DNA from 3 places in the Streptomyces sp. NPDC005863 genome. Region 1 is predicted to be linked to each of the others. Evidence: predicted binding sites of a transcription regulator. Region 1 holds the regulator's gene; each other region holds the start of a gene.
What was found. Region 1 encodes HrcA, which represses chaperone genes, less so after heat shock. Its sites were predicted from a motif close to TTNGCACTCNGNNNNNCNGAGTGCNAA; they were not measured.
Positions count from the first base shown of each region.

Region 2: groL (chaperonin GroEL) is a predicted target of HrcA. The motif match lies at 2,612-2,638, and genes of this name have one in related genera.
Region 3: groES (co-chaperone GroES) is a predicted target of HrcA. The motif match lies at 6,871-6,897, and genes of this name have one in related genera.

Region 1 is NZ_JBIAII010000003.1:703,094-712,369, forward strand. It holds gene ACFYO9_RS15480 (S41 family peptidase) at 1-2,145, opposite strand, end outside; gene ACFYO9_RS15485 (hypothetical protein) at 2,251-2,838, opposite strand; gene ACFYO9_RS15490 (VOC family protein) at 2,987-3,379, opposite strand; gene ACFYO9_RS15495 (16S rRNA (uracil(1498)-N(3))-methyltransferase) at 3,421-4,161, opposite strand; gene ACFYO9_RS15500 (nitronate monooxygenase) at 4,158-5,276, opposite strand; gene dnaJ (molecular chaperone DnaJ) at 5,693-6,832, opposite strand; gene hrcA (heat-inducible transcriptional repressor HrcA) at 6,833-7,849, opposite strand; gene ACFYO9_RS15515 (MBL fold metallo-hydrolase) at 8,044-8,784, shown strand; gene ACFYO9_RS15520 (DUF3097 domain-containing protein) at 8,820-9,276, shown strand, end outside.
Region 2 is NZ_JBIAII010000016.1:146,136-155,411, reverse strand. It holds gene ACFYO9_RS36545 (hypothetical protein) at 1-707, shown strand, start outside; gene groL (chaperonin GroEL) at 818-2,443, opposite strand; gene ACFYO9_RS36535 (cold-shock protein) at 2,822-3,025, opposite strand; gene ACFYO9_RS36530 (MoaD/ThiS family protein) at 3,447-3,722, opposite strand; gene thrC (threonine synthase) at 3,820-5,115, opposite strand; SAM riboswitch class I at 5,133-5,289, opposite strand; gene ACFYO9_RS36520 (glucosyl-3-phosphoglycerate synthase) at 5,426-6,370, shown strand; gene ACFYO9_RS36515 (trehalose-6-phosphate synthase) at 6,449-7,876, shown strand; gene ACFYO9_RS36510 (right-handed parallel beta-helix repeat-containing protein) at 7,955-9,276, shown strand, end outside.
Region 3 is NZ_JBIAII010000001.1:1,165,893-1,175,168, reverse strand. It holds gene tsaB (tRNA (adenosine(37)-N6)-threonylcarbamoyltransferase complex dimerization subunit type 1 TsaB) at 1-45, shown strand, start outside; gene rimI (ribosomal protein S18-alanine N-acetyltransferase) at 87-569, shown strand; gene tsaD (tRNA (adenosine(37)-N6)-threonylcarbamoyltransferase complex transferase subunit TsaD) at 562-1,680, shown strand; gene ACFYO9_RS05020 (hypothetical protein) at 1,677-1,934, shown strand; gene ACFYO9_RS05015 (class I SAM-dependent methyltransferase) at 1,931-2,530, opposite strand; gene ACFYO9_RS05010 (RNA polymerase sigma factor) at 2,784-4,094, shown strand; gene ACFYO9_RS05005 (methyltransferase domain-containing protein) at 4,188-5,426, opposite strand; gene ACFYO9_RS05000 (polysaccharide deacetylase family protein) at 5,509-6,432, shown strand; gene groES (co-chaperone GroES) at 7,043-7,351, shown strand; gene groL (chaperonin GroEL) at 7,492-9,120, shown strand.

The DNA.
Region 1 (9,276 bases):
GTCCCAGTCGACGCCGCCCATGTCGGGCCGCCAGAAGTTGTCCCGCATGAGGCGGCCCGTCTCCTCGTACATCTGGCGCCACTCGGCGGCCGGGTCGACCAGGTGCCGGACCCGGGAGAGGTCGACGGTGATGTTCGAGTCGCTGTCGTCGTCGCCGGAGGGGCGCCGGTCGCTCGGCACGACCTTCAGCTTTCCGTCGGTCCGCAGCAGCACCCGCTTGCCGTCGCCGGTGACCGCGAAGTGGTCGGCGTCCGTGGCGAGTTCCTCGATGCGGTGCCGGCCGAGGTCGTACCGTTCGAGCGCGGTCTTCGGGTCCGGGTCGTGCGGGGTGGCGCGGGAGGCGCCGAGGACGCCGCGCACCGGGTGGCGCAGCCAGAGCAGGCCGTCCTTGGCGGCGCGCAGGGTGCTGTAGCGGGCGGCCTCGACGGGGAAGGGCACGATGCGGTCGGCGAGGCCGTCGAAGTCGATGCGGGTGACGGGTGCGCCCTCGCTGTCGGGGGTCTCGGCGCCCGCGCCGTCCTGCGCCTCGAAGGCCCTGCCGTGCCGCTGGGGTCCGAAGGGCGAGGGGGTGGCCGCGGCCAGGGTGATCAGGTGCGGCCGTGAGCCGCCGACGAAGGCGAGGTCGAAGACGTGCTCGTCGTAGACCGGGTCGAAGGCGCGGGCGGAGAGGAACGCCAGGTGTTTGCCGTCGAGGGTGAACGCCGGCGCGTAGTCGCGAAAGCGCAGCGGGGTGGCCTCACAGACCGACAGGTCGGCGGTGTTGGCGAGCTTGAGCTGGCGCAGCGGATCCGGTCCCGGGTGCGACCAGGCGAGCCACGCGGAGTCGGGCGAGAAGACGAGCCCGGAGGCGTCGCCGTCCTCGCTGCGGTCGACCTCGCGGACCTCGCCGGTCTCCCGCTCGACGAGCAGCACCCGGCCGTCGTGCGAGGCGACGGCGGCGCGGGAGCCGTCGGGCGCCATGGCCAGCGAGAGGACCCGGCCGAGCTGTCCCGCGGCGAGCCTGCGGGGCGTGGCGCCGGGCGCGGCCCCGGTGGCCGGCGCGAACTCCAGCGCCTCGTCGCCCTCGGCGTCCGTCACCCACACGACGTGTTCCTCGCCCTGCACGCGGAAGGTGCGGGGCAGCCGGGCGCGCACGCCGGGCTCGGCGGCGAGCGCGCGGGCGGGTCCCTCGCGGTGCGTCACCCAGTGCACGGAGCCGCGCACGGAGACGGCGCTGCCGCGTCCGGTGTGGTCGGGCGCGGCGGCGCCGAACGAGCGGGCGGCGGAGATCCGGTGCGGCTGCAGGTCGGTGCGCTGTCCGCCGAGCCGGATGTCCAGCGGGCGCGGCTCGGCCTCCACCAGGTCGTCCAGGAGCCAGAGTCGGCCGGCGGACGCGTACACGACGCGGGTGCCGTCGGTGGCCGCGTGGCGCGCGTAGAACCCGTCGACGCCGCTGTGCCTGCGCAGGTCCGAGCCGTCGGGCAGCGAGGAGTAGACCGCGCCGACGCCCTCGTGGTCGCAGAGGAAGGCGATGCGCCCGCCGACCCAGAGCGGGTACTCGATGTTCCCGTCGACCTCTTCGTGGACGCGTACGAAGGGGGTGTCGCCGTCGTCCCCCTCGTCGCCGGGCCGCCGGATCCACAGTTTGCCCGCGGTGCCGCCCCGGTACCGCTTCCACCAGGCGGCCTCGCGCCCCATCGGCGCGGAGAGCAGCAGGACCTGCCCGTCGGGGCCGTGCGCCACGTCGCCGACGATGCCATACGGCAGGGTGGCCGCGGGTCCGCCGTCGAGCGGGACGGCCCGCGCCCAGGTGCGGCGCAGCGAGGCCTGGCCGGCCGAACTGACCGCGAGGACCCGCCCGTCGGGGGTCCAGCCGCGCACGGCGGTCTTCCCGCTCCCCCAGTACGTCAGCCGCTCGGACCGGCCGCCGTCCAGGGGCGCGATGTGCACCTCGGGGGCTCCGTCGCGGGTGGAGGTCCAGGCGACGGTCGTGCCGTCCGGGGAGAACCGGGGGTGGTTCACGGGCATGTTGTCGGCGCTGACCCGCCAGGCGCGGCCCCCGTCCAGGGGTGCGACCCAGACGTCGTCCTCGGCCGTGAAGGCGGCCAACTCGCCGTGGATGTGCGGGAATCGGAGATACGCGGTGGTGTGCGCTGCCTCTGTCACACCGGCCAGCCTAGGCAGCCTCGGCCTGCGCCGACAGCGGTTTCGATCACTTGCCCGACACCGCGCCCGGTGTCGCGCCCGGTGCCGCCCGCCGCCGCCACCGGCTCATTTGCCGGGCGTGCAGGGGCAGGTGGGCTTGGGCGGCGGGTCCGCGGTGACGGTCACGGTGACGGTGGTGGTGGGCGCGGGCCGGGGCTGCTCGTGGGAGGGCGGCGGGCGGTGAGTGAGGGTCGGCCGGGGCGGGGCCGGCCTGGGCTGGGACGGCTCGGTCCCGCCGCCCCCGCCGTTGTCGCCGTCGCCCTCGGCGCAGTTGCCCAGCACGCCGACGCGGAACCACTGCTTGCCGTCGATCCAGGCCCTGAGGTCGCCGCGGACGCAGTCGCCGTCGACGAGCGAGCGCACCTTGCCCTTGAGGGTGATCTTCTTGCCGTTGTCGGTCTCGCCCTGGCAGTCGACACGGATCGCGGTGCCGCGGGCGGACTTCTGGTTCCCCGGCGTCACCTTGCCGTCGAACCGGCCGGTGCAGCTGAGCCAGGCCACGTCGGCGTGTTGCCGCTCCAGCGCTCTGGTGGCCACCTGGTCGGTGGTGAACGCGACCGCCGAGGTGTTCATCCCGGCGTCGACCGGATCGCACGCGGTCATGCCGAGCGCGGCGGCGGTCGCCAGAGCGGCCGCGATCCCCAGCCGCCGCACGCGGACCGGCCGTGACGGTGAGCGGTACGCCGATCGGTGTCGTATGCGCCTCAATGCCCCCATGTGCGGCAGGGTGCCACCGCGGGCGGCGGGGCGGTAGACCGGTTTGCGTCCGATGCGCCCAGTGGCTTTCGGCGGGAACGATTCCTCAGGAACGCAGCAGCTGCCACTCCTGGAGCTCCACCAAGTTCCCCTCGGGGTCCTTGAGATGGGCCACCCGCATGCGTTCGGTCATCGGGGCCGGGCCGTGCGCGAGGACGCCCCCGTGTTCGACGATCCGCGCGCAGTACGCGTCCAGGTCGTCGACCCGCAGCACCACCAGCGAGCGGTGCCCGGACGCCTGCTCGGCCAGCTCGCCGAGGAGTCCGGCCATCATCGAGCGGTCCTGCAGCGCGATGCCCGCGGCGCCCACGGCCGGGCTGAACTTCTCGTACGGGCCCTCCTCGGCGCCCGACTGGGGCTTGAGGCCGAGGACATGGGCGTAGAAGCGGTAACAGGCGGGGAAGTCCGTGACGAGCAGCCGGACCTGGGCGAGTTCCAACGTGGCCTCCCATGTGGCCGTCAGCCTTCAAAGGGGTGGGGTCAGGACCAGCGGCCCGTCCGCCCGAGCAGCAGCGCGGTCGCCGCCGTCCCCGCCGTCGACGTGCGCAGCACGCTGCGTCCCAGACGGTACGGCTTCGCGCCCGCGTCCGAGAAGGCCGCCAACTCGTCCGGCGATACGCCCCCTTCGGGGCCGACGACCAGCACGATGTGTCCGGCGGCGGGAAGTTGGGCGGTGGCCAGCGGCTCGCTGCCCTCCTCGTGCAGGACGGCCGCGAAGTCGGCGTCCGCGAGGAGGGCCGCGACCTGCTTGGTCGAGGCGGCGTCGGCCACCTCGGGGAAGCGGACGCGGCGCGACTGCTTGCCCGCCTCGCGCGCGGTGGCCCGCCACTTGGCGAGGGCCTTGAGGCCGCGGTCGCCCTTCCACTGCGTGATGCAGCGCGCGGCGGTCCACGGGACGACGGCGTCGACGCCGGTCTCCGTCATGGTCTCCACGGCCAGTTCGCCCCGGTCGCCCTTGGGCAGGGCCTGCACGACGGTGATGCGCGGCGACTCCTCGGGCTCCTCCGACACGGCGTCCATGGACAGCACGAGGCGGTCCTTGCCCTCCGTGCCGAGGACCTCGCACCGGGCCCACCGCCCGGCCCCGTCGGTCAGGACGACGTCCTCACCGGCGCGCAGCCGCTTCACGGAGACGGCGTGCCGCCCCTCGGGCCCGTCCAGTACGTACCGTCCGTCGCCGCCCGCGGTGACGTCCTCGACGACGAAGACGGGCGCGGTCACACCGCACCGCCCGGCGTGCCCGGAGTGCCCGGGGTTCCCGGCAGGCCCGGAGCGCCGCCCGCCGACGCGGCCCTGGCCTCGGCCAGTTCGGCGGCGAGCACCTCCACGAGCTGTCCGGCGGGCAGCTCCCTGGCGAGCCGGTGGCCCTGCCCGGCCCAGAGCGCCATGGCCTGGGCGTCCCCGGCCTTCGCCGCGGCCTTGCGCAGACCGCTGGTGAGGTGGTGGACCTGCGGGTAGGCGGCGGGGGCGTACGGGCCGTGCTCGCGCATGAACCGGTTGACCAGGCCGCGGGCGGGCCGGCCGGAGAAGGCGCGGGTCAGCTCCGTGCGGACGAACAAGGGGTTGGTCAGGGCCTGCTTGTGCAGCGGGTTGGCGCCCGACTCGGGGGTGACCAGGAAGGCGGTGCCGAGCTGTGCCGCGTCCGCGCCCGCCGCGAGCACCGCGGCGATCTGCGCGCCGCGCATCAGGCCGCCCGCCGCGACGATGGGGATCTGCACGGTCTCGCGGACCTGGGTGATGAGGGAGAGCAGCCCGATCCCGGCGCCGTCGGTCTCGGGGTTGTCCCGGTGCGTCCCCTGGTGCCCGCCCGCCTCGATGCCCTGCACACAGACGGCGTCGGCGCCGGCCCACTGGGCGGTCTGGGCCTCCTCGGCCGTGGTGACGGTGACGACGGTCTGGGTGCCGACCCGGGCGAAGGCGTCGAGGACGTCGCGGGTGGGACAGCCGAAGGTGAAGGAGACCAGCGGCACCGGGTCGTCGAGCAGGATCGCGAGCTTGGCGTCGTAGCCGTCGTCGCGTCCGCTGTCGGGGTCGCCGAGTTCCGTCTCGTACCAGGTCGCCTCGCCGGCGAGCTGGCTGCGGTAGACCTCGACGGCGGCGGCGTCCGCGGTGTCGGGCTGCGGCATGAACAGGTTGACGCCGAAGGGCCGCGAGGTGAGCCCCCGCACCTGTTTGATCTCCTGGTACATCCCGTCGGCGGTCTTGTACCCGGCGGCGAGGAACCCGAGCCCACCGGCCTCGGCGACGGCGGCGGCCAGCTGCGGCCCACTGGCGCCGCCCGCCATGGGCGCCTGCACGATCGGGTGGCGGCAGAGATCGGTAGGTGCGGAGCTCATGCACGCATCGTGCCACGCGTCTTGACCCGCACCGAATCGCGTACCCCGCGCCGGGCGTGCGTCTGGCGTGCGCCGCCTCGTCTGCCCTCTGGCCCCCGCCCGGCGGGTGCGGGCCGTGCTGGGTTGCTCGCGCAGTTCCCCGCGCCCCTTCAGGGCCCGCTACGCGGCCCCCAGGGGCGCGCCGGCCCGTCTGCCCCCTACACCCCGCTGGCGGGTGCGGGCCGCCTGGGGTTGCTCGCGCAGTTCCCCGCGCCCCTGAACGGGCCGCTGCGCGGCCCGCCAGGGGGGGCGCGGGCGGTGCTTTTAGGGGCGCGGGGAACTGCGCGACCAGCCCCCACCACCCGCGGACGAGACGACAGACAAAGCCCCCGGCACGGAGGAACCGTCGCCGGGGGCCGAAGTCACCGCTCCAGGCGCTACCGCCCGTTGAACGCATCCTTGAGCCGCGAGAACAACCCCTGCTGCCCCGGCTGGAACTGCCCCGTGGGCCGTTCCTCGCCCCGCAGCTGCGCCAGCTCCCGCAGCACCCGCTCCTGCTCGGCATCGAGCTTCGTGGGCGTGAGGACCTCGACGTGCACGATGAGGTCACCGCGGCCGCCGCCGCGCAGATGCGTGATGCCGCGGCCGTGCAGCGGGACCGACTGGCCGGACTGCGTGCCCGGCCGGATGTCGATCTCCTCCATGCCGTCGAGCGTCTTCAACGGCACCTTCGTGCCGAGCGCCGCCGCCGTCATCGGGATGGTCACCGTGCAGTGCAGATCGTCGCCGCGCCGCTGGAAGACCTCGTGCGGCAGCTCGTGGATCTCCACGTACAGGTCGCCCGCGGGGCCGCCGCCGGGGCCGACCTCGCCCTCGCCCGCGAGCTGGATCCGGGTGCCGTTGTCGACACCGGCCGGGATCTTCACGGTGAGCGTCCGCCGCGACCGGATGCGGCCGTCGCCGGCGCACTCGGGGCACGGGGTGGGCACGACCGTGCCGAACCCCTGGCACTGCGGGCAGGGCCGCGAGGTCATGACCTGGCCGAGGAAGGACCGCGTGACCTGCGACACCTCACCGCGACCGCGGCACATGTCACACGTCTGGGCGGACGTCCCCGGCGCGGCGCCTTCACCGCTGCAGGTCGTACAGACGACCGCCGTGTCGACCTGGATGTCCTTGGTGGTGCCGAAGGCCGCCTCGTCGAGGTCGATCTCCAGGCGGATCATGGCGTCCTGGCCGCGGCGCGTGCGCGAGCGGGGCCCGCGCTGCGACGCCGTACCGAAGAACGCGTCCATGATGTCGGAGAAGTTGCCGAAGCCACCGGCGCCGAAGCCGCCCGCGCCTCCGCCGCCGCCCGCCTGGGACAGCGGATCCCCGCCGAGGTCGTAGACCTGCTTCTTCTGCGGGTCCGACAACACCTCGTACGCGGCGTTGATCTCCTTGAAGCGCTCCTGAGTCTTCGGGTCCGGATTCACGTCCGGGTGAAGCTCACGCGCCAGCCTGCGGAAGGCCTTCTTGATTTCGTCCTGGGAAGCGTCGCGGCGCACGCCGAGTACGGCGTAGTAGTCCGTGGCCACTTACGACTCCGCCAGGATCTGTCCGACGTAACGTGCCACTGCGCGTACTGCTCCCATCGTTCCCGGATAGTCCATGCGGGTCGGTCCGACCACGCCGAGTTTGGCGACTGCCTCGCTCCCCGAACCGTAGCCGACCGAGACCACGGACGTGGAGCTGAGTCCCTCATGGGCGTTCTCGTGACCGATCCGTACGGCCATACCCGAATCCTGTACCTCACCAAGCAACTTGAGGAGCACGACCTGCTCCTCCAGTGCCTCCAGCACGGGCCGGATGGTGAGGGGAAAGTCATGTCCGAAGCGGGTGAGATTGGCGGTGCCGCCGATCATCAACCGCTCCTCTGTCTCCTCCACGAGCGTCTCGAGGAGGGTGGCGAGGACCGTCGACACGGTGCCGCGGTCCTCGGTCTCGAAGGCCTCGGGCAGATCCTGCACGAGCTGCGGCACATCCGTGAAGCGGCGGCCCGCCACCCGGCTGTTGAGCCGCGCCCGCAGATCCGCGAGCGCACTCTCGCCGAACGGCGCCGGGCAGTCGATCATCCGCTGCTCGACCCGGCCGGTGTCCGTGATCAGTACGAGCATCAGCCGCGCGGGAGCCAGCGAGAGCAACTCCACGTGCCGCACCGTGGACCGCGTGAGCGAGGGGTACTGCACGACGGCGACCTGCCGCGTCAACTGCGCGAGCAGCCGCACCGTGCGCCCCACCACGTCGTCGAGGTCGACGGCGCCGTCCAGGAAGTTCTGGATGGCCCGGCGCTCGGGCGCGGTCATCGGCTTCACACCGGCGAGCCTGTCGACGAACAGGCGGTAGCCCTTGTCCGTCGGGATGCGCCCGGCGCTGGTGTGCGGCTGGGCGATGAACCCCTCCTCCTCCAGCGCGGCCATGTCGTTGCGGACGGTGGCCGGGGAGACCCCCAGACGGTGCCGCTCGGTGAGCGCCTTGGAGCCGACGGGCTCCTCCGTCCCGACATAGTCATGGACGATGGCGCGCAGCACTTCGAGCCTGCGTTCATTGAGCATCGCGCACACCTCCAGCTGTCTGCGTCGTCCACGGTCCGCGACGGGCCCCGGTGTCCCCCGAGCCCCCGCCTGGCACTCCCCGCGGGTGAGTGCCAGTCTTCCAAAGGGTCAGTGTACGGGCGTGGGGTACGGCCCCGGCAAGGGCGGCCCCCCGGTGTCCTGCCGGAGACGGCCGGTGCGGATAGCGTCACCGTATGGACGTGAGGCCGGCATGGGAAGCGGCGGGCTGGGAACGGCTGGCGCCGCGGGTGGGGCGGCGGCGGCTGCCCGTCTGGGACTGCACGGCGGGGCTGGTCGTCGGCGACGACGCGGCGCTCATGATCGAGGCGGGGTCGAGCCTGGCCGAGGGCGCGGCCCTGCGCACCGCTGCCCGCCGCGTCCTCGGCGGCGCCCGCCGGGTGACCCATCTCGCACTCACCCACCCGCACTTCGACCACGTGCTCGGGGCGGCGGCCTTCGCGGGGGTGCGGGTGTACGGGGCGGTGGGCGTCGAGACGGTCCTCACCGAGCGGCGCGACGAGCTGCGCGCGGACGCGGTGCGGCACGGTCTCGACGCGGGGGCGGCGGCCGAGGCGGCCGACCTCCTGGTCCGCCCGCACCATCTGGTGTGCGGGGAGTGGACGCTCGACCTGGGCGGCGTCCAGGTGCTGCTCGCGAACGTCGGCCCCGGGCACACCGCGCACGATCTGGCGGTCCTGGTGCCGGGCACCGACGGCGGGCGGGAGGTGGTCTTCTGCGGAGACCTCGTCGAGGAGTCGGGCGAACCGCAGGCGGGTCCGGACGCGGCGCCGCGGCACTGGTCGGCGGCGCTGGACCGGCTCCTCGACCTCGGCGGCGAGGACGCGGTGTACGTGCCGGGGCACGGTGCCGCGGTGAATGCGGCCTTTGTCCGCGCGCAGCGCGACACGCTGGCGGAGCGCTTCGGCGTGTCGTGACCCGGTCGGCCGCGACTCTTCCTATCGTCGGCAGAATGCGCCAGTACTCCGCCGATCTCACGCCCCCCTGGAAGAAGCCGAAGCCCGTACCGGAGGTGGCGGCGGACGCCGGCCTCGTGGTCGAGGAGCTGACCACCGGTTTCTGCGGGGCGGTGATCCGGTGCGAGAAGACGGCGCAGGGGCCGACGGTGACGCTGGAGGACCGCTTCGGCAAGCACCGCGTCTTTCCCATGGAGCCGCGGGGGTTCCTCCTGGACGGCCGCCCTGTGACGCTGGTCCGCCCCGCGGCGGGTTCACCTTCCTCGCCCTCGCCCCGGCCCTCCCGTACGGCCTCCGGGTCGGTGGCCGTGCCCGGGGCGCGGGCCCGGGTCGCCCGGGCGGGGCGCATCTACGTGGAGGGGCGGCACGACGCGGAGCTGGTGGAACGGGTCTGGGGCGACGACCTGCGCATCGAGGGCGTGGTCGTGGAGTACCTGGAGGGCATCGACGACC
Region 2 (9,276 bases), on a different contig from region 1:
GCGCGTGGATCCCCCTCGCCCTGCAGTCGTTCGCGCACTACATCCGGCGCCTCAACGCGGCGTTCTCGGACCAGATGAACAGCCCGGCCGCCCGTCAGCTGCTGTGGCAGCACATCGCCGAGTGGGACGACACCGCGGAGACCGACAAGGAGCGCGTGGAGTTCCTCGCCGAGCTGGAGCGGGTCGGCGGCTGGCCCGCGCGGCCCCGCAAGATCGGCGTCGCCAACGGCGTGCGCACCGGCGAGGGCAACGGCATCCGCGGCGGCGGGCGAGCCTTCCACGGCAAGGGCCTGGCCATCACCGGCACCCATCTGCACACCCAGCCCGCCGGCGAGAACCAACTCGTCGCGCAGTTGCGCGTGGTGACCCTGCGCAAGCCCCGTATCCACACCTCCGGCCTGCCGGAGACGGACGGCGCGCCCGGCGGCACCCTGGAGGGCTTCGGCATCCTCGCCGACGAGCTGGAGAAGATCCCGGCGATCATCGGTCTCGGCTCCGCGGCCGACATCCGCGCACACTGCTTCGTGCCGACGGTCAGCGCGATCGCGCTGCGCGACATCGACACCCACGAGAAGCTGTACGCGCCGGTGACGGCCGCCGCCGAGGAGGAGAGCGAACTGGACGAGTTCCTCTGCGCCTCCCAGAACGAGGGCCACACCCTGGTGACGGAGGAGCTCTGCAGCTGGATCCTGGACCGGCTGCCGTAGCAGTCGCGGACGGCTCCCGGAAACGCCCACAACGCCCGAGGGCGGCACCCCTTCGTGAGAAGGAGTGCCGCCCTCGGTACGTGAAGACTGGCCTGCCGAGCCGAAGCGGCTCAGAAGTCCATGTCACCGCCCGGCATGCCGCCGCCGGCCGGGGCAGCGCCCGCCTTCTCCGGCTTGTCGGCGATGACGGCCTCGGTGGTGAGGAACAGCGCGGCGATGGAGGCGGCGTTCTGCAGGGCAGAGCGCGTCACCTTCGCCGGGTCGAGGATGCCCTCGGCGATCATGTCGACGTACTCACCGGTCGCGGCGTTCAGGCCGTGGCCGACGGTCAGGTTGCGCACCTTCTCGACGACGACGCCACCCTCGAGACCACCGTTGACGGCGATCTGCTTGAGCGGGGCCTCCAGGGCGAGCTTCACGGCGTTGGCGCCGGTCGCCTCGTCACCCTGCAGGTCGAGCTTCTCGAAGACCGAGGCGGCCTGCAGCAGGGCCACGCCACCGCCGGCGACGATGCCCTCTTCGACGGCCGCCTTCGCGTTGCGGACGGCGTCCTCGATGCGGTGCTTGCGCTCCTTGAGCTCGACCTCGGTCGCGGCACCGGCCTTGATGACGGCCACGCCGCCCGCGAGCTTCGCCAGGCGCTCCTGGAGCTTCTCGCGGTCGTAGTCCGAGTCGCTGTTCTCGATCTCGGCGCGGATCTGGTTGACGCGACCCTGGACCTGGTCGCTCTCACCGGAGCCGTCGACGATCGTCGTCTCGTCCTTGGTGATGACGACCTTGCGGGCGCGGCCGAGCAGGTCGAGACCGGCGTTCTCCAGCTTGAGGCCGACCTCCTCGGAGATGACGGTGCCACCGGTGAGGATGGCGATGTCGCCGAGCATGGCCTTGCGGCGGTCACCGAAGCCCGGGGCCTTGACGGCGACGGACTTGAAGGTGCCACGGATCTTGTTGACGACCAGGGTCGACAGGGCCTCGCCCTCGACGTCCTCGGCGATGATCAGCAGCGGCTTGCCGGACTGCATGACCTTCTCGAGGAGCGGAAGGAGGTCCTTCACGTTCGAGATCTTCGAGTTGACGATCAGGATGTACGGGTCGTCGAGCGACGCCTCCATACGCTCCATGTCGGTGGCGAAGTACGCCGAGATGTAGCCCTTGTCGAAGCGCATGCCCTCGGTGAGCTCGAGCTCGAGACCGAAGGTCTGCGACTCCTCGACGGTGATGACGCCTTCCTTGCCGACCTTGTCCATCGCCTCGGCGATGAGCTCGCCGATCTGGGTGTCGGCGGCGGAGATGGAGGCGGTCGAAGCGATCTGCTCCTTGGTCTCCACGTCCTTGGCCTGCTCGAGCAGGGCGCCGGAGACGGCCTCGACGGCCTTCTCGATGCCGCGCTTGAGGGCCATCGGGTTGGCACCGGCGGCCACGTTGCGCAGACCCTCGCGCACCAGGGCCTGGGCCAGGACGGTCGCGGTCGTCGTGCCGTCACCGGCGACGTCGTCCGTCTTCTTCGCGACCTCCTTGACCAGCTCGGCGCCGATCTTCTCGTACGGGTCCTCGAGCTCGATCTCCTTGGCGATGGAGACACCATCGTTGGTGATCGTGGGGGCGCCCCACTTCTTCTCGAGGACGACGTTGCGACCCTTGGGGCCCAGGGTCACCTTGACGGCGTCGGCGAGCTGGTTCATGCCGCGCTCGAGGCCGCGCCGTGCCTCCTCGTCGAACGCGATGATCTTGGCCATGTGAAGTGGTCCTCCCGGACGGGGTGGAAATGCAAGCAAACGGATCGCACCGGCGCCCGCGACGGACGGCCTGCAAGCCTTGTGGTTCCTTGCCCCACCCGGCCTGCGGGCCTCACCGACCCGATCCAAGTTCTGTCACTCTCACGCGGAGAGTGCTAAGCCCAATGATTAGCACTCGACCCCGTCGAGTGCAAGGTGCTCCCGCGAAGCGGGATCATTGAGGGGCGGCGGTCGGGCGACGGGCGGGCGCAAGCGCCTCTTGAGGATCCGGACAGTGCCGGGCGCGCGGCGCGCGTACCCCGCGCGCACGAGGGGCCCGTACCCCTGATGGGATACGGGCCCCTCGCGATACTTGCTTCGGTGGTCGATCGCGCCGAGCTAGACGGCGAGCTTGACCATGTCCGCCTGCGGACCCTTCTGGCCCTGCGAGATCTCGAATTCGACTCGCTGACCTTCTTCAAGGGTGCGGTACCCGTCCATCTGGATCGCGCTGTAGTGGACGAAAACATCCGCACCACCGTCGACCGCGATGAAGCCGTACCCCTTCTCCGCGTTGAACCACTTGACGGTGCCCTGAGCCATGCCTAACTCCCCTATTACTGGCCCTTGCACAGGACCGCACTTCGCGGACCCGGGTCAGACCTCACCCCCCACTGATTGGGGGTGTGCGCCGGAACGCGTCGACCGCCGCTGAATGTATCTGTCCAACTGCCGTCTGCAACAGGTCAATCGGACGAGAATTCTGGGCACGCGCGATCGGTAATATGCGGAGAATTTGCCGTAATTCAGGGCAAGTCGGGCCGGGCAAAAGCCACATGGGGCTCAAATGGGCGGCGCGCATTGGCTGCTTCTTGTCGACTCCGGGTCGACTTCGTATATGCGCTCGGCACAAACGGCGAAGCACACTTCCCAACTGTACCGCGCTCAACCATGCAGAATTGCCCCCTCCGTTTCTCCGACGGAGAGGGCAATTCGGGTTAAGCAGGGTTCTTGCAGAAAAGGATCAGCCGCCGGCGACGGCCGGAATGATCGAGACGCCCGCACCGTCCGGGGTGGCGGTCTCCAGTCCCTGCTCGAACCGGACGTCGTCGTCGTTGACGTACACGTTCACGAACCGGCGCAGCTTGCCCTGGTCGTCCAGGACGCGGGCGGCGATGCCGGTGTGGTTCTTCTCCAGGTCGGCGATGACCTCCCCGAGGTTCGCCCCCTCGGCGGCGACCTCGGCCTTGCCGCCGGTGTAGGTACGCAGAATGGTGGGGATACGGACGTTGACGCTCATGGGTTTCACCTCGGGGATATCAGGGGGCGGGGGCGCCCCGTCAGGGACGCGGGGAACTGCGCGACCGGCCACGGCCGGCCCGCAGGGAAGCTACGGCCTAACCGGCGAGCCCCGCGGAGCGAAACGCCTCAAGGTTCGGCTTGATCGTGGCGGTCGCCTGGGACCTCTCGGCAACCGCGTCGAGCGTCTTGAGCCCGTCACCGGTGTTCAACACCACCGTGGTGAGGGAGGGATCGATGAGCCCCGCCTCGACGAGCTTCTTCGTGACGCCCACCGTCACCCCGCCCGCGGTCTCCGCGAAGATCCCCTCGCTCCGGGCGAGCAGCTCGATCGCTTCGACGACCTGCTCGTCGTTCACATCCTCCACCGCACCCCCCGTACGCCGCGCGATGTCGAGCACGTACGGCCCGTCGGCCGGGTTGCCGATGGCCAGCGACTTGGCGATGGTGTTCGGCTTCTGCGGGCGGACCACGTCATGGCCGGCCTTGAAGGCCGCCGACACCGGGGAGCACCCCTCCGCCTGCGCGCCGAAGATCTTGTAGGGCTTGTCCTCGACGAGGCCCAGCGCGATGAGCTCCTTCAGCCCCTTGTCGATCTTCGTGAGCTGCGATCCGGAGGCGATCGGGATGACCAGCTGGTCGGGGATGACCCAGCCCAGCTGCTCGCAGATCTCGTACGCGAGGGTCTTGGAGCCCTCGCCGTAGTACGGCCGCAGGTTGACGTTGACGAAGCCCCAGCCCTCGCCCAGCGGGTCGCCGATGAGCTCGGAGCAGAAGCGGTTCACGTCGTCGTAGTTGCCCTCGATGCCGACGAGCTCGCCGCCGTAGACCGCGGCCATGACGACCTTGCCCTGCTCCAGGTCGTGCGGGATGAACACGCAGGAGCGGAAGCCGGCGCGGGCGGCGGCGGCGCCGACGGCGCCCGCGAGGTTGCCGGTGGAGGAGCAGGACAGGGTGGTGAAGCCGAAGGCGCGCGCCGCTTCGAGGGCCTGCGCGACGACGCGGTCCTTGAAGGAGTGCGTGGGGTTGCCGGAGTCGTCCTTGACAAACAACTTGCCCTGTTGGACGCCGAGTTCGGCGGCGAGGTTGTCGGCCTTGACGAGCTTGGTCCAGCCCGGGTTCAGGTTCGGCTTGTCGGCCACGTCGGCGGGGACGGGCAGCAGCGGGGCGTAGCGCCAGATGTTGGCGGGGCCCGCCTCGATCTGCTTGCGCAGGGACTCCGGGTCGCCGAGGGGCAGGTCGTACGCGACTTCGAGGGGGCCGAAACACTCGGCGCAGGCGAAGATCGGGCCGAGCGGGAAAGTGGTGCCGCATTCCCGGCAGGAGAGTCCCGATGCGGGGCCGAGGTCTACGGAGGTGGTGGTGTTCTCGGTGGCGACAGTCTGCACAGCCATGGAGGCGAGGCCCTTTCTCCTCATCTTCCTCGCGACGCATCTCGCCGCGAGACGGATTTGGCACCTTCCCTAGCCGGGAGCCTCGCGGCGCTGATCACTTGATCGCGTACGAGACCGGCTGGAGGGTTGCCGGGGCTTCAACGGGCCGTATCCCTCTGCCCCTCTGGATGAGCGGTATTCGATTGTGTGACGCCCGGGACCCCCGACATGCGGTGGTCATCGGCGTTGTTCAAGACTGTAACCGAAGCCCCGGACCCTAGAGATAGTCGTCCGAACCGCGAGATGGATCACATATGGGAGGACTGCGACCGTGCTGGAAGAGGTCGAGCACTGGCTGAGCAGGCGTTCCTGGTCCGTCGCCGACCGCCCGCTGGATCTCCTGGTCGCCGCCAAACGCGCGTCAGGAACCTCGGTGAGCGTCGTACTGCCCGCGCTCGACGAGGAGGGAACGGTCGGCGAGATCGTCACCAAGATCCGCCGCGCACTGATGGAGGAGGTCCCGCTGGTCGACGAGCTCGTGGTGATCGACTCCGGCTCCTCGGACCGTACGGCCGAGGTGGCGTCGGCGGCGGGCGCCAGGGTCGTGCACCGGGACGAGATCCTGCCGCGCCTGACTCCGGTGCCCGGCAAGGGCGAGGTGCTGTGGCGCTCGCTCCTGGTGACGGGCGGGGACGTCGTGGCGTTCGTCGACGCGGATCTGCGGGAGTTCTCCGCGGACTTCGTCTCGGGCATCGTGGGCCCGCTGCTCACCGACCCGGACGTGGCCTTCGTGAAGGCGATGTACGACCGGCCGCTGGGGTCGGCCGCGGGGCAGGGCGGCCGGGTGACGGAGCTGATGGCGCGCCCGCTCCTGAACATGCACTGGCCGCTGCTCGCGGGGTTCGTCCAGCCGCTGGGCGGCGAGTACGCGGCGCGCAGGTCGCTCCTGGAGCGGCTGCCGTTCCCCGTGGGGTACGGCGTGGAGCTGGGGCTGCTCGTCGACGCGCTGCACACGGTGGGTCTGGACGCGCTGGCGCAGGTGGACGTGGGGGTGCGCAGGCACCGGCACCAGGACGGGCAGGCGCTCGGGCGGATGGCGGCGGCGATCTACCGGACGGCGCAGCTGCGGCTGGCGCGCGGCCATCTCCTGCGGCCGGAGCTGACGCAGTTCGAGCGGGGGGCGGACGGGTTCGTGCCGCGCACGTATCCGGTCGACACGGAGGAGCGCCCTCCGATGACGGGCATCGCGGAGTACGCGCACCGTCGCGTGGCGTAGGGCGTCACATCCGGCCAGGCCGTACGCGGAGTCCGTCCGTACGTTTGCCCGAGCCCGTCACGGGCTACGTTTTGCCACATGGTCTCCGAGTCCGCATCGTCAGCAGCAGCACGATCGTCAGCAGCAGCGCAGGTACTCGTCGCGTCCAACCGCGGCCCCGTCTCGTACACCGTGGGTGAGGACGGGGAGCTGACCGCGAAACGCGGGGGCGGCGGTCTGGTCTCCGGGCTCAGCGCCATCGGTGACGACGCGGACGCGCTGTGGGTGTGCGCGGCGCTCGGCGACGGCGACCGCGAGGCGGTGCGGCGGGGCGTCGGCGAGCCGGGCGTACGGATGCTGGACATCGACGCGGACGTCCACGCGGACGCGTACAACGGCATCGCCAACTCGGTGCTGTGGTTCGTCCACCACATGCTGTACCAGACGCCGCTGGAGCCGGTCTTCGGGCCGGAGTTCCGCGCGCGGTGGGCGGCGTACGAGAGGTACAACCGGGCCTTCGCCGAGGCGCTGGCGGCGGAGGCGGCGCCGGGCGCGGCGGTCCTGGTGCAGGACTACCACCTGACGCTGGTGCCGGGGATGCTCCGCGAGCTCCGGGAGGACGTGCGGATCGGCCACTTCTCACACACGCCGTGGGCGCCCGTCGACTACTTCCGGATGCTGCCGGACGACGTGGCCGAGCAGGTGCTGCGCGGGATGCTGGGCGCCGACCGGCTGGGGTTCCTCACCGGGCGGTGGGCGGACGCGTTCACGGAGTGCTGTGTGCGGGTCGTCGGCGGGACATCGGGCACCCGGATCGGGGTGCACGGGCTCGGCGCCGACGCGGACTTCCTGCGGGAGCGCTCGCGGCGGGACGACGTCGAGGAGCGGATGCGGACGCTGCGCGGGCAGGCGGGTACGCAGGACGGGGAGGACCGGAAGCTGATCGTCCGGGTGGACCGGACGGAGCTGTCGAAGAACATCGTGCGCGGCCTGCACGCCTACCGCGAGCTCCTCGACACCCACCCCGAGTGGCGCGAACGCGTCGTGCACGTCGCCTTCGCCTACCCCTCGCGGCAGGACCTGGCGGTGTACCGCGAGTACACGGCGGAGGTCTCCCGGGTCGCCGAGTCCATCAACTCCGCGTACGGGACGCCCGGCTGGACCCCGGTCCTGCTGCACGTCGACGACGACTTCGCGCGCTCGCTCGCCGCCTACCGGATGGCGGACGTGGCGCTGGTCAACCCGATCCGGGACGGCATGAACCTGGTCGCGAAGGAGGTGCCGGTCGTCTCCGACGAGGGCTGCGCGCTGGTCCTGTCGCGGGAGGCGGGCGCCCACGAGGAGCTCGGCGATGACGCGCTCACCGTGAACCCGTACGACGTGTCGGCCACCGCCGAGGCGCTGCACACCGGCCTGTCGATGCCCGCGGAGGAGCGCGCCGAGCGCACCAAGCGCCTCGCCGCGGCGGCCACCGCGCTGCCCCCCGCCCAGTGGTTCCTGGACCAGCTCCACGCCCTCACCGGCTGACGGCGCGGGGCCGGGCAGTCCAAGGGCCGCTTCGGTTTGTCCATGGGCGCGGGGCGGGTGCCTCACTACGGTCACCGCATGACCCCGCGTCGTACGAGCACCGTGATCCTGGCCGCTCTCGCCGTGGCGGGCGTGGGCCTCGCGCCCACCGCCGCCGCGCGGACCGGCACCGCGTACCACGTCGACTGCGCCGCAGGCGACGACCACGCGTCCGGCACCTCGGCGGGAGCGGCCTGGCGGAGTGTGGCCCGAGCGAGCGCGCACACCTTCGGCCCCGGCGACCGGCTCCTGCTGAAGCGGGGCACAAGCTGCACGGGGGTGCTGGCTCCCCAAGGTGCGGGTGCGGCCGGCGCCCCCGTGCGGATCGGCGCGTACGGCGACCGGCGGGCCGCCAAACCGCACATCGAGGGCGGCGGTGCCCGCGCGGCGCTGCACCTCGTCAACACCGAGCAGTGGGAGATCCGCGACCTGGACCTCTCCAACACCGGCCCCGCCACCACCACCGACCGCCGCGCGGGCCTCTATGTCCGGCTCGCCGACTACGGCACCGCGCACCACTTCGTCGTCGACGGCGTCGACGTGCACGACGTGAACGGCGCCGACTTCAAGGACCCGGACCCCAGCGGCGGCATCCTCTTCACCGTCCAGGGCACCGCGAAGCCCACCCGCTTCGACGGGGTGCGCGTGGAGGACTCCACGGTGCGCCACGTCGACCGCACCGGCATCGGCACCATGTCGACGTGGGACGGGCCGGGGCGGTTCTCCACCGGGGTACTGTTCCGGCGGAACAAGGCGTACGACGTGGGCGGCGACGGCATCGTCGTCCACGAGACGGCGAAGGCCCGCGTCGAGCACAACCACGTCGACGGCTTCAACATGCGCTCGGCCGGCTACAACGCGGGTGTGTGGGCCTGGGAGTCCGAGGACGCGCTGTATCAGTACAACGAGGTCACCGGCGGGCACGGGACGCGGGACTCGATGGCGTACGACATCGACGGCGGCAACGTCCGCAACGTCTACCGGTACAACTACAGCCACGACAACGAGGGCGGCTTCCTGCTCGTCTGCAACGGCGAGGGCAAGGTCAGCGACGGCAACCGCGTCCACGACAACATCAGCGTCAACGACCGCAACACGGCCGCCCCGTACGGGGTGATCTCGGTGGTGTGCGGGGCGACCACGGACACGCAGGTCTACCGCAACACCGTCGTCACCGACCGCGCGGACACCGCCCTGGTCTCGAACAACGGGCCCACCGGGGTGACCTTCCGCGACAACGTCTTCGTCGGCGCGGCCCCCGGAGCCGCATCCCCCACCGGCTCCCCCATCAAGGACACCGTCAGCACCTACGAGAGCAACCTGTACCGGAACACCGCGCAGCCCCGCGACCCGAAGGCCGT
Region 3 (9,276 bases), on a different contig from region 1:
GACGCGCAGGTGCCCAAGAACTACAAGGTGGTCACCCCCAAGTGACCCAGCCGACCCGGGCGACCGAGGCCGCCGTGCTCCGTGAGATGCGCTGGTGGGACATCGAGGCGGTGTTCGCCCTGGAGAAGGAGCTCTTCCCGGACGACGCCTGGTCACGCGGGATGTTCTGGTCGGAGCTGGCCCACGCGCGCGGCCCGCTCGCCACCCGGCGCTACGTGGTGGCCGTCGACGGCGACCGCCTCGTCGGGTACGCGGGCCTCGCCGCGTCCGGCGACCTCGCCGACGTCCAGACCATCGCCGTCGCCCGCGACCACTGGGGCACCGGGCTCGGCGCCCGGCTCCTCACCGACCTGCTGCAGGCCGCGACCGCCTTCGAGTGCGCCGAGGTCATGCTGGAAGTGCGGGTCGACAACACCCGGGCGCAGAAGCTGTACGAGCGCTTCGGCTTCGAGCCCATCGGCTTCCGGCGCGGCTACTACCAGCCCGGCAACGTGGACGCCCTGGTCATGCGCCGCACCGATCCCTCCACCTCCGTATCCGGCGTACAAGGAACCGAGATTCATGGCTGACTCGCGCGACGAACCCCTCGTCCTCGGCATCGAGACCTCCTGCGACGAGACCGGCGTCGGCATCGTCCGCGGCACCACTCTGCTCGCCGACGCCGTCGCCTCCAGCGTCGACGAACACGCGCGCTTCGGCGGCGTCGTGCCCGAGGTCGCCTCCCGCGCGCACCTCGAAGCGATGGTGCCGACCATCCAGCGCGCCCTGAAGGACGCGGGCGTGAGCGCGAAGGACCTCGACGGCATCGCGGTCACCGCGGGGCCCGGCCTCGCGGGCGCGCTGCTCGTCGGCGTCTCGGCCGCCAAGGCGTACGCGTACGCGCTCGGCAAGCCGCTCTACGGCGTCAACCACCTCGCCTCGCACATCTGCGTCGACCAGCTGGAGCACGGGCCGCTGCCCGAGCCGACCATGGCGCTGCTCGTCTCCGGCGGCCACTCCTCGCTGCTGCTCTCCTCGGACATCACCTCGGACGTGCGGCCGCTCGGCTCGACCATCGACGACGCCGCGGGCGAGGCCTTCGACAAGATCGCGCGGGTGCTGAACCTCGGCTTCCCGGGCGGCCCGGTCATCGACCGCTACGCGCGCGAGGGCGACCCGGCGGCCATCGCCTTCCCGCGCGGGCTCACCGGACCGCGCGACGCGGCGTACGACTTCTCCTTCTCGGGTCTGAAGACGTCCGTCGCCCGCTGGATCGAGGCGAAGCGTGCCGCGGGCGAGGAGGTGCCGGTACGGGACGTGTCGGCGTCCTTCCAGGAGGCGGTCGTCGACGTGCTGACCCGCAAGGCCGTACGGGCCTGCAAGGACGAGGGCGTCGACCACCTCATGATCGGCGGTGGCGTGGCCGCCAACTCGCGCCTTCGCGCCCTCGCCCAGGAGCGGTGCGAGAAGGCGGGCATCCGGCTGCGCGTGCCGCGCCCCAAGCTCTGCACGGACAACGGCGCGATGGTCGCGGCCCTCGGCGCCGAGATGGTGGCCCGCAACCGGTCGGCCTCGTCCTGGGACCTGTCGGCGGACTCCTCGCTGCCGGTGACGGAGCCGCACGTGCCGGGGCACACGCACGGCCACGGTCATGACCACGACCACGTGCACGAGGTCAGCAAGGAGAACCTCTACTCATGACGGTCGCGCTGATGTGGGAGGCCCGGGCGGTGGACGGGCGCGGCGACGAACTGCTCGCCTGGGCCCGGTCCCAGCGGCTCGACGGTGCCCCCGTCCGCCGCGAGACCTTCCAGGCGCCGCAGGACCGGGTGCTCGTCATCACCTGGTGGGACGCGGAACTCGACGCCGGGCTCCCCGAAATCCCGGAGCCCGCGGCGGAGTTGGTGACGCGCGCGGTGCACCGGTGGCGCTTCGAGTCGGTCGAGCGGGTCTAGGTCCGCTCCACCGGCTTGCGGTACGTCAACAGGTAGCGCCAGAACAGCAGTTGGCGCACGCGGCTGCCGGGCAGGAGACGGGCCGCCTCGGTCCGGATCTGCCGCAGCGTCATGTCCGGCTGCCGCACGGGCGCCTTGAGCGGGGGCGGGTGCGCACCGCGCAGGCGCTCGCCCGCGAAGACCGCGACCCGGGCCACCGCGTTGACGGGCGAGGCCACCACGTCCCACCCCGTCGTCCCGGCGTGGCAGCCGAGCACGAGCAGCGTGCCGCCGGGGGCGAGGGCGTCGCGCAGCCGGGTGACGGTGCCGAAGGGCATGTGGTGCAGGCTCGCCAGACAGGTGACGGCGTCGTAGTGGCCGGCGGGCAGCTCCTCGGCGGTCACGTCGGCCCGGCGGAACCGGGGCCCGCCGCCGGCCGCCTCGGCCTCGGCGATGACCTCCCCCGACGGGTCGAGCGCGTCGACCCGATAGCCGCGCCGCACGAGCCTGCGGGCGAACCGGCCGGTGCCGCAGCCGATGTCGAGGGCGGTGCGGCCCCCCGGCGGCAGGCTCCGCAGCAGGAGCCGGTGGTAGTGGTCGTTGTGGTCGAAGGGCATGCGGGCGAGCCTGGCACGGGTGGATGAGCCGAGGTGCCGGTCCGGAGGAAAGTCCGCGGGCGGAGGCCCCGCCGCCACGCGCCGGGAGACCGCCGTGCCGCCCTGCCCGCCGATGATCCGCGTCGACGGGGGACAACGCCCCCGAGGGCGGTCCGCCGGGCCTGAGGGCAGGCCCGCGGCGGCCGCCGGAACCGGTCGGGGGGCGGCTCCCAGCCTTTGCGGCCGGTGCGCGGGGGTGTTCTGATGGGTGGCCGTGAGCCATCCGCCGGAGCACCCCCGTCATCCGTCCCCGGAGCGGCGGCCCCGCCAGCCCCGCCACGCCTGCGAGACCGTTTTCCGCATGGAGTCGCCCCGCATCATCGCCGGGGTGACCCGGATCGTACGAGACGTCGGCATCGCCGAGGAACTCGCGCAGGACGCCCTCGTGGCGGCCCTCGCGCGCTGGCCCGAACAGGGCGTCCCGGAGAACCCGGGCGCCTGGCTCATGGCCACCGCCAAGCACCGCGCCGTCGACCTGGTGCGCCGCCGCGAGCAGTACGCGCAGAAGCTGGCAGAGGCCGGCCGCGACCCGGAGACCGTGCAGACCCACTCGGACGAGCGGGCCGACCCCGACCCCGACGCCGTCGACGACGACCTGCTCCGCCTCGTCTTCACCGCCTGCCACCCGCTGCTCTCCGCCGCGGCCCGCGTGGCGCTCACCCTGCGCCTGCTCGGCGGGCTGACCACCGCGGAGATCGCCCGCGCGGTGCTCGCCGCCGAGCCGACCGTGGCCCAGCGCATCGTGCGCGCCAAACGCATCCTCGCCGCCAAGGACATCCCCTTCGAGGTCCCCCGCGGCCCGGAGCGCACCGCCCGCCTCGCCTCGGTCCTCGAAGTCGTCCACCTGATCTTCAACGAGGGGTGCGCCGCCACGGCGGGCGACGACTGGCTGCGCCCCTCCCTGTGCGAGGAGGGCTTGCGCCTAGCCCGGGTGCTCACCGGCCTGATGCCCGAGGAGTCCGAGGCGCACGGCCTGGCCGCCCTCCTCGAACTGCGGGCCTCGCGCGCGGCGGCGCGCACCGGGCCGTCCGGCGAGGCGGTGCTGCTCCAGGAGCAGAGCCGGGCCCGCTGGAACCGGACGCTGATCGACCGCGGATACGCGGCCCTCGCGCGGGCCCGCGGCACGGCCGACTCGTCCAGGGCGCTCGGCCCGTACGCGCTGCAGGCCGCCATCGCCGCCTGCCACGCGCGGGCGCACACGTACGAGGAGACCGACTGGCAGCAGATCGCCGTCCTGTACGGCCTGCTCGCCGCCCGCAGCCCGTCCCCGGTCGTCGAGCTGAACCGCGCGGTCGCCGTCTCGATGGCCCAGGGCCCGGAGCCGGGCCTCTGCCTGGTCGACGCGCTCACCGCGGAAGCGGCCCTGCGCGACCACCACCTGCTGCCCAGCGTCCGCGGCGACCTGCTCGAACGGCTCGGCAGGGCGGCCGAGGCCTGCGCGGAGTTCGAGCGGGCGGCGGCGCTGGCGGGCACCGAGCGGGAACGGGAGCTGCTGCTCGCACGGGCCGCGTCCTGCCGCCTCTGACCGGCCCCGGCACGGCCAGCGGGTCGCAGGTGGGCAGCCGTCAGCCCGGGGCGGCGCCTTCGGGCCCCCAGGCCTGGGCCTTAGGGCTGGGCCTTAGGGGGCAGGGTGGCCGATCAGCATCGTCGGGGCGCCCGCCACCCGCGTCAGGAAGACCGTCGCGGCGTTCTTCCCCTGCGGCTTCACCTTGCGCCGCAGCTCCTCCGGCTCGACGGCGGACCCGCGCTTCTTCACGGTGAGGATCCCGACCTCGCGCTCGCGCAGCAGCGCCTTCAGCTTCTTCACGCCGAAGGGCAGTTGGTCGGTGATCTCGTAGGCGGTGGCGTACGGGGTGTCGTGCCGGGCGTCGGAGGTGACGTACGCGATGGTCTCGTCGATCAGTCCGCCGTCGACCCGGGCCGCGACCTCGGCGACCAGATGGGCGCGGATGACGGCGCCGTCCGGCTCGTACAGATAGCGCCCGACCGGACGCACCCCGGGGTCGGGCAGCATCGTGTCGAGCGGGGACCACAGGGTGGCGCCGCCGGGCAGGAGCGTCGCCCGGTGCGAGGCCGCGGCGCCGGTGCCGAACCACAGCACGGCCTCCTTCACGTCGCCGCCGTCCGAGATCCACTCGGCGCCGGCCGCGGCGGGGATCGCCTCGTGCGGGATGCCGGGGGCGATCTTCAGGGCGGCGCGCGGGGCCTTGAGCGCCGTCTCGACCGCCCAGGACAGGGGCGGCGAATAGGACTCCGGGTCGAAGATGCGGCCGCGCCCCGACGAGCGCCGTGCCGGGTCCACGAACACCGCGTCGTACGCGGAGGTGTCCACCTCGGTGACGTCGGCCTCGCGCACCTCGATCAGCCCGTCGAGCCCCAGCGCCTCCGCGTTGGCGCGGGCGACGGCGCAGGTCAGCGGGTCACGGTCGACGGCAAGGACGGAGATCCCGGCCCGCGCGAGGGCGAGCGCGTCGCCGCCGATGCCGCAGCACAGATCGGCGAGCGAGCGGACCCCGAGGGCCTGGAAGCGCGCGGCGCGGTGTGCGGCGACGGAGGAGCGGGTGGACTGCTCGACGCCGTTCGGCGTGAAGAACATCCGGGCCGCGTCCTCGGCGCCGAACTTCGCCGCGGCCCGCCGCCGCAGCCGCGCCTGCCCGAGGGCGGCCGAGACCAGGGGCGCGGAGTGCGTGCGGCGCAGCCGGGTGGCGGCGGCGAGCTCCTGCGCGGGCTCGACGTCCCGCACCTCGTCGAGCAGGGCCAGGCCCTCGGCGGTGCGCAGGGCGGCGAAGGCGGCGAGGGGGTCGCCGAGGTCGGTCGGGTGGCCGCTCGGCGTGTTCGGGTCGTTCACCCGCCCCATTGTGGGCCAGTCGGTGGATGGTGCGCGGCCGACGGCGGTGTCGGACCCCTCGGACGACCGTGAGCTGCGAGGATCCGGCGCCATGCAACTAGTACGACAAAAAGGAAAATACGCCAGAAGACGGAAGAACCAGGTACGGGCCGCGGTGGCCGTCCTGGCCGCGTCGGCGATCGCGTCGGGCTGCGCCGGCGGTGACTCCGAGGGTGCGCGCGGCGCCCCCGGCCAGCAGCCGCTGAAGGCCCCGCCCGCCCGCGCCCTCGACTCCTACGCCCAGAAGCTCGGCGCGATCCAGGCCGCCCGCGTCGCGGCGACCAAGCGCTGGGGCCTGGCGAAGGTCCCGCTCCCCGCGCCCCCGCCGCCCCGCACCAAGCCGAGACTCACCACCCGCAAGGGTTTCGAGGTCAAGGGCCAGGCGAGCCTGCCGCCGGTCTTCACGACGATCCCCACCAAGGACAAGGTCGTCTTCCTGACCATCGACGACGGTGCCGAGAAGGACCCGAAGCTGCTCAAGATGATGGGCGAGCTGCACCTGCCGTACACCGCCTTCCTCAGCGACTACCTGGTCAAGGAGGACTACGGCTACTTCAAGAAGATGCAGGACCGCGGCGTCACCCTGAACAACCACACCCTGCACCACCGCTACCTGCCCGGACTCTCGTACGAGGACCAGCGCCACGAGATCTGCGACATGCAGAACATCATCCAGAAGCACTACGGCAAGCGGCCCGAGCTCTTCCGTCCGCCGTACGGCAACTACAACCGGGACACGCTGCGCGCCGCCAAGTCCTGCGGCGTCAAGGCGGTGCCGCTGTGGGCGTCGGAGGCCTTCACCGACCACATGGAGTGGCGCGAGTGGGACAAGGACCTGCACCCCGGCGACATCATCCTCACGCACTTCCGGGGGCGTGAGGACTGGAAGGGCACGATGCCCGACATGGTCCGCCGGGTCATGAAGACGGTCACGGACCGGGGCTACGCGGTGGCCCGCCTGGAGGACTACCTGTGACCCCCCGGGCGCGAGCGCGCCGCCGCCGTCTCCTCGCCGGAGCCCTCCTGTGCGGCCTGCTCGCGCCCGCACTCCTCTCGGGCTGCGCGGAATCAGTGGACCCGATCGAACGCCTGACCAGAAAAGCAACCCAAAAACTCCCCCACAGACCGACGACACCCCACCTGCTCCCGGGCCCGGCCCCAACCCCCCACCCGCCGTGGGCCCCAGCCACCCCCGCCCACCCCACGCCGGAGCCGGCCGCTCCCCGCTGTGGGCAGGCGTTCCGCTGGGCGGAACGGGTGGGCACAGCCCCCGGTGCAGGGCCACAGGAACCAGGGCCCCCACGAATCGCACATGGGGAACCTGAAGCCGCAGAGAACCGTTGCCCCGAAGGGGAAAAAGCGCCGCCCGCCCGGCCCAGGGCAACGAACACCCGCTAAAGCCAGACGCAGTCGACTGGCACTCCGCTTGACCGAGTGCTAATCCCCGTCCTAGTCTCACTTCTGGCACTCCCCACTGGAGAGTGCCAACAGCGACGGGCAGGTCCGGCACCCGCGACGACGGATCCACCTGGTCGCCACACTCAGACTCTTGACCCCGTGAGATCTCCGAAGGGGGAGACCGGATCGTGACGACCGCCAGCTCCAAGGTTGCCATCAAGCCGCTCGAGGACCGCATTGTGGTCCAGCCGCTCGACGCCGAGCAGACCACGGCCTCCGGCCTGGTCATTCCGGACACCGCGAAGGAGAAGCCCCAGGAGGGCGCTGTCCTCGCCGTGGGCCCGGGGCGTTTCGAGAACGGCGAGCGCCTGCCGCTCGACGTGAAGGTCGGCGACGTCGTGCTGTACAGCAAGTACGGCGGCACCGAGGTGAAGTACAACGGCGACGAGTACCTCGTCCTCTCGGCTCGCGACGTGCTCGCGATCGTCGAGAAGTAATTCACCCAGCATTGCTTTTCCGAGCTGCGCCCCTGGTCACCCCGCTCTCTGCCGGGCGGCGAGGGGCGCAGTTCGTTGCTGAACATTCCGGGGGCTCCCCCCGGACCCCCCTGAGTTTTCGAGAGGGCTGAACCGCTCCCATGGCGAAGATCCTGAAGTTCGACGAGGACGCCCGTCGCGCCCTTGAGCGCGGCGTCAACAAGCTTGCCGACACCGTCAAGGTGACGATCGGCCCCCGCGGCCGCAACGTCGTCATCGACAAGAAGTTCGGCGCCCCGACCATCACCAACGACGGCGTCACCATCGCCCGTGAGGTCGAGGTCGACGACCCGTACGAGAACCTCGGCGCCCAGCTGGTGAAGGAGGTGGCGACCAAGACCAACGACATCGCGGGTGACGGCACCACCACCGCCACCGTGCTCGCCCAGGCCCTGGTCAAGGAAGGCCTGCGCAACGTCGCCGCCGGCGCCTCCCCGGCCGCCCTGAAGAAGGGCATCGACGCCGCCGTCGCGGCCGTCTCCCAGGAGCTGCTCGCCACCGCCCGCCCGATCGACGACAAGGCCGACATCGCGGCCGTCGCCGGTCTGTCGGCCCAGGACCCGCAGGTCGGCGAGCTCATCGCCGAGGCGATGGACAAGGTCGGCAAGGACGGTGTCATCACCGTCGAGGAGTCCAACACCTTCGGCCTGGAGCTCGACTTCACCGAGGGCATGGCCTTCGACAAGGGCTACCTGTCGCCGTACATGGTGTCCGACCAGGAGCGTATGGAGGCCGTCCTCGACGACCCGTACATTCTGATCCACCAGGGCAAGATCTCCTCCATCCAGGACCTCCTGCCGCTGCTCGAGAAGGTCATCCAGGCCAACGCCTCGAAGCCGCTCCTGATCATCGCCGAGGACGTCGAGGGCGAGGCCCTGTCGACCCTGGTCGTGAACAAGATCCGCGGCACCTTCAACGCCGTCGCGGTGAAGGCCCCCGGCTTCGGCGACCGCCGCAAGGCCATGCTCGGTGACATCGCCACCCTCACCGGCGGCACCGTCATCGCCGAAGAGGTCGGCCTCAAGATCGACCAGGTCGGTCTCGACGTGCTCGGCACCGCCCGCCGCGTCACCATCACCAAGGACGACACCACGATCGTCGACGGTGGCGGCAACAAGGCCGAGGTCGAGGGCCGCGTCGCCCAGATCAAGGCCGAGATCGACGCCACGGACTCCGACTGGGACCGCGAGAAGCTCCAGGAGCGCCTCGCGAAGCTGGCCGGCGGCGTGTGCGTCATCAAGGTCGGCGCCGCCACCGAGGTGGAGCTGAAGGAGAAGAAGCACCGTCTGGAGGACGCCATCTCCGCGACCCGCGCCGCGGTCGAGGAGGGCATCGTCTCCGGTGGTGGCTCCGCCCTGGTGCACGCCGCCAAGGTGCTCGGCGACTCGCTCGGCAAGGAGGGCGACGAGGCCACCGGTGTCGCCGTCGTCCGCCGCGCCGCCGTCGAGCCGCTGCGCTGGATCGCCGAGAACGCCGGCCTCGAGGGCTACGTCATCACCTCGAAGGTCGCCGAGCTCGACAAGGGCTTCGGCTTCAACGCCGCGACCGGCGAGTACGGCGACCTGGTCAAGGCCGGCGTCATCGACCCGGTCAAGGTCACCCGCTCCGCGCTCGAGAACGCCGCGTCCATCGCGTCGCTGCTCCTCACGACCGAGACCCTGGTCGTCGAGAAGCCGGCCGAGGAAGAGGCGGAGGCCGGTCACGGCCACGGCCACGGTCACTCGCACTGACCTGAGTTGCCCGAGGCCCGGTTCCCTGTGCGGGGAGCCGGGCCTCGGGCCTTTTCGGGGGTGCGTGTGCCGGGTTGCTCTCCCTTGCCGGGTGCGGGTCGTGGTCCGTCCTCGCGCAGTTCCCCGCGCCCCTTACGGGGCGCTCACCGAAGTCGT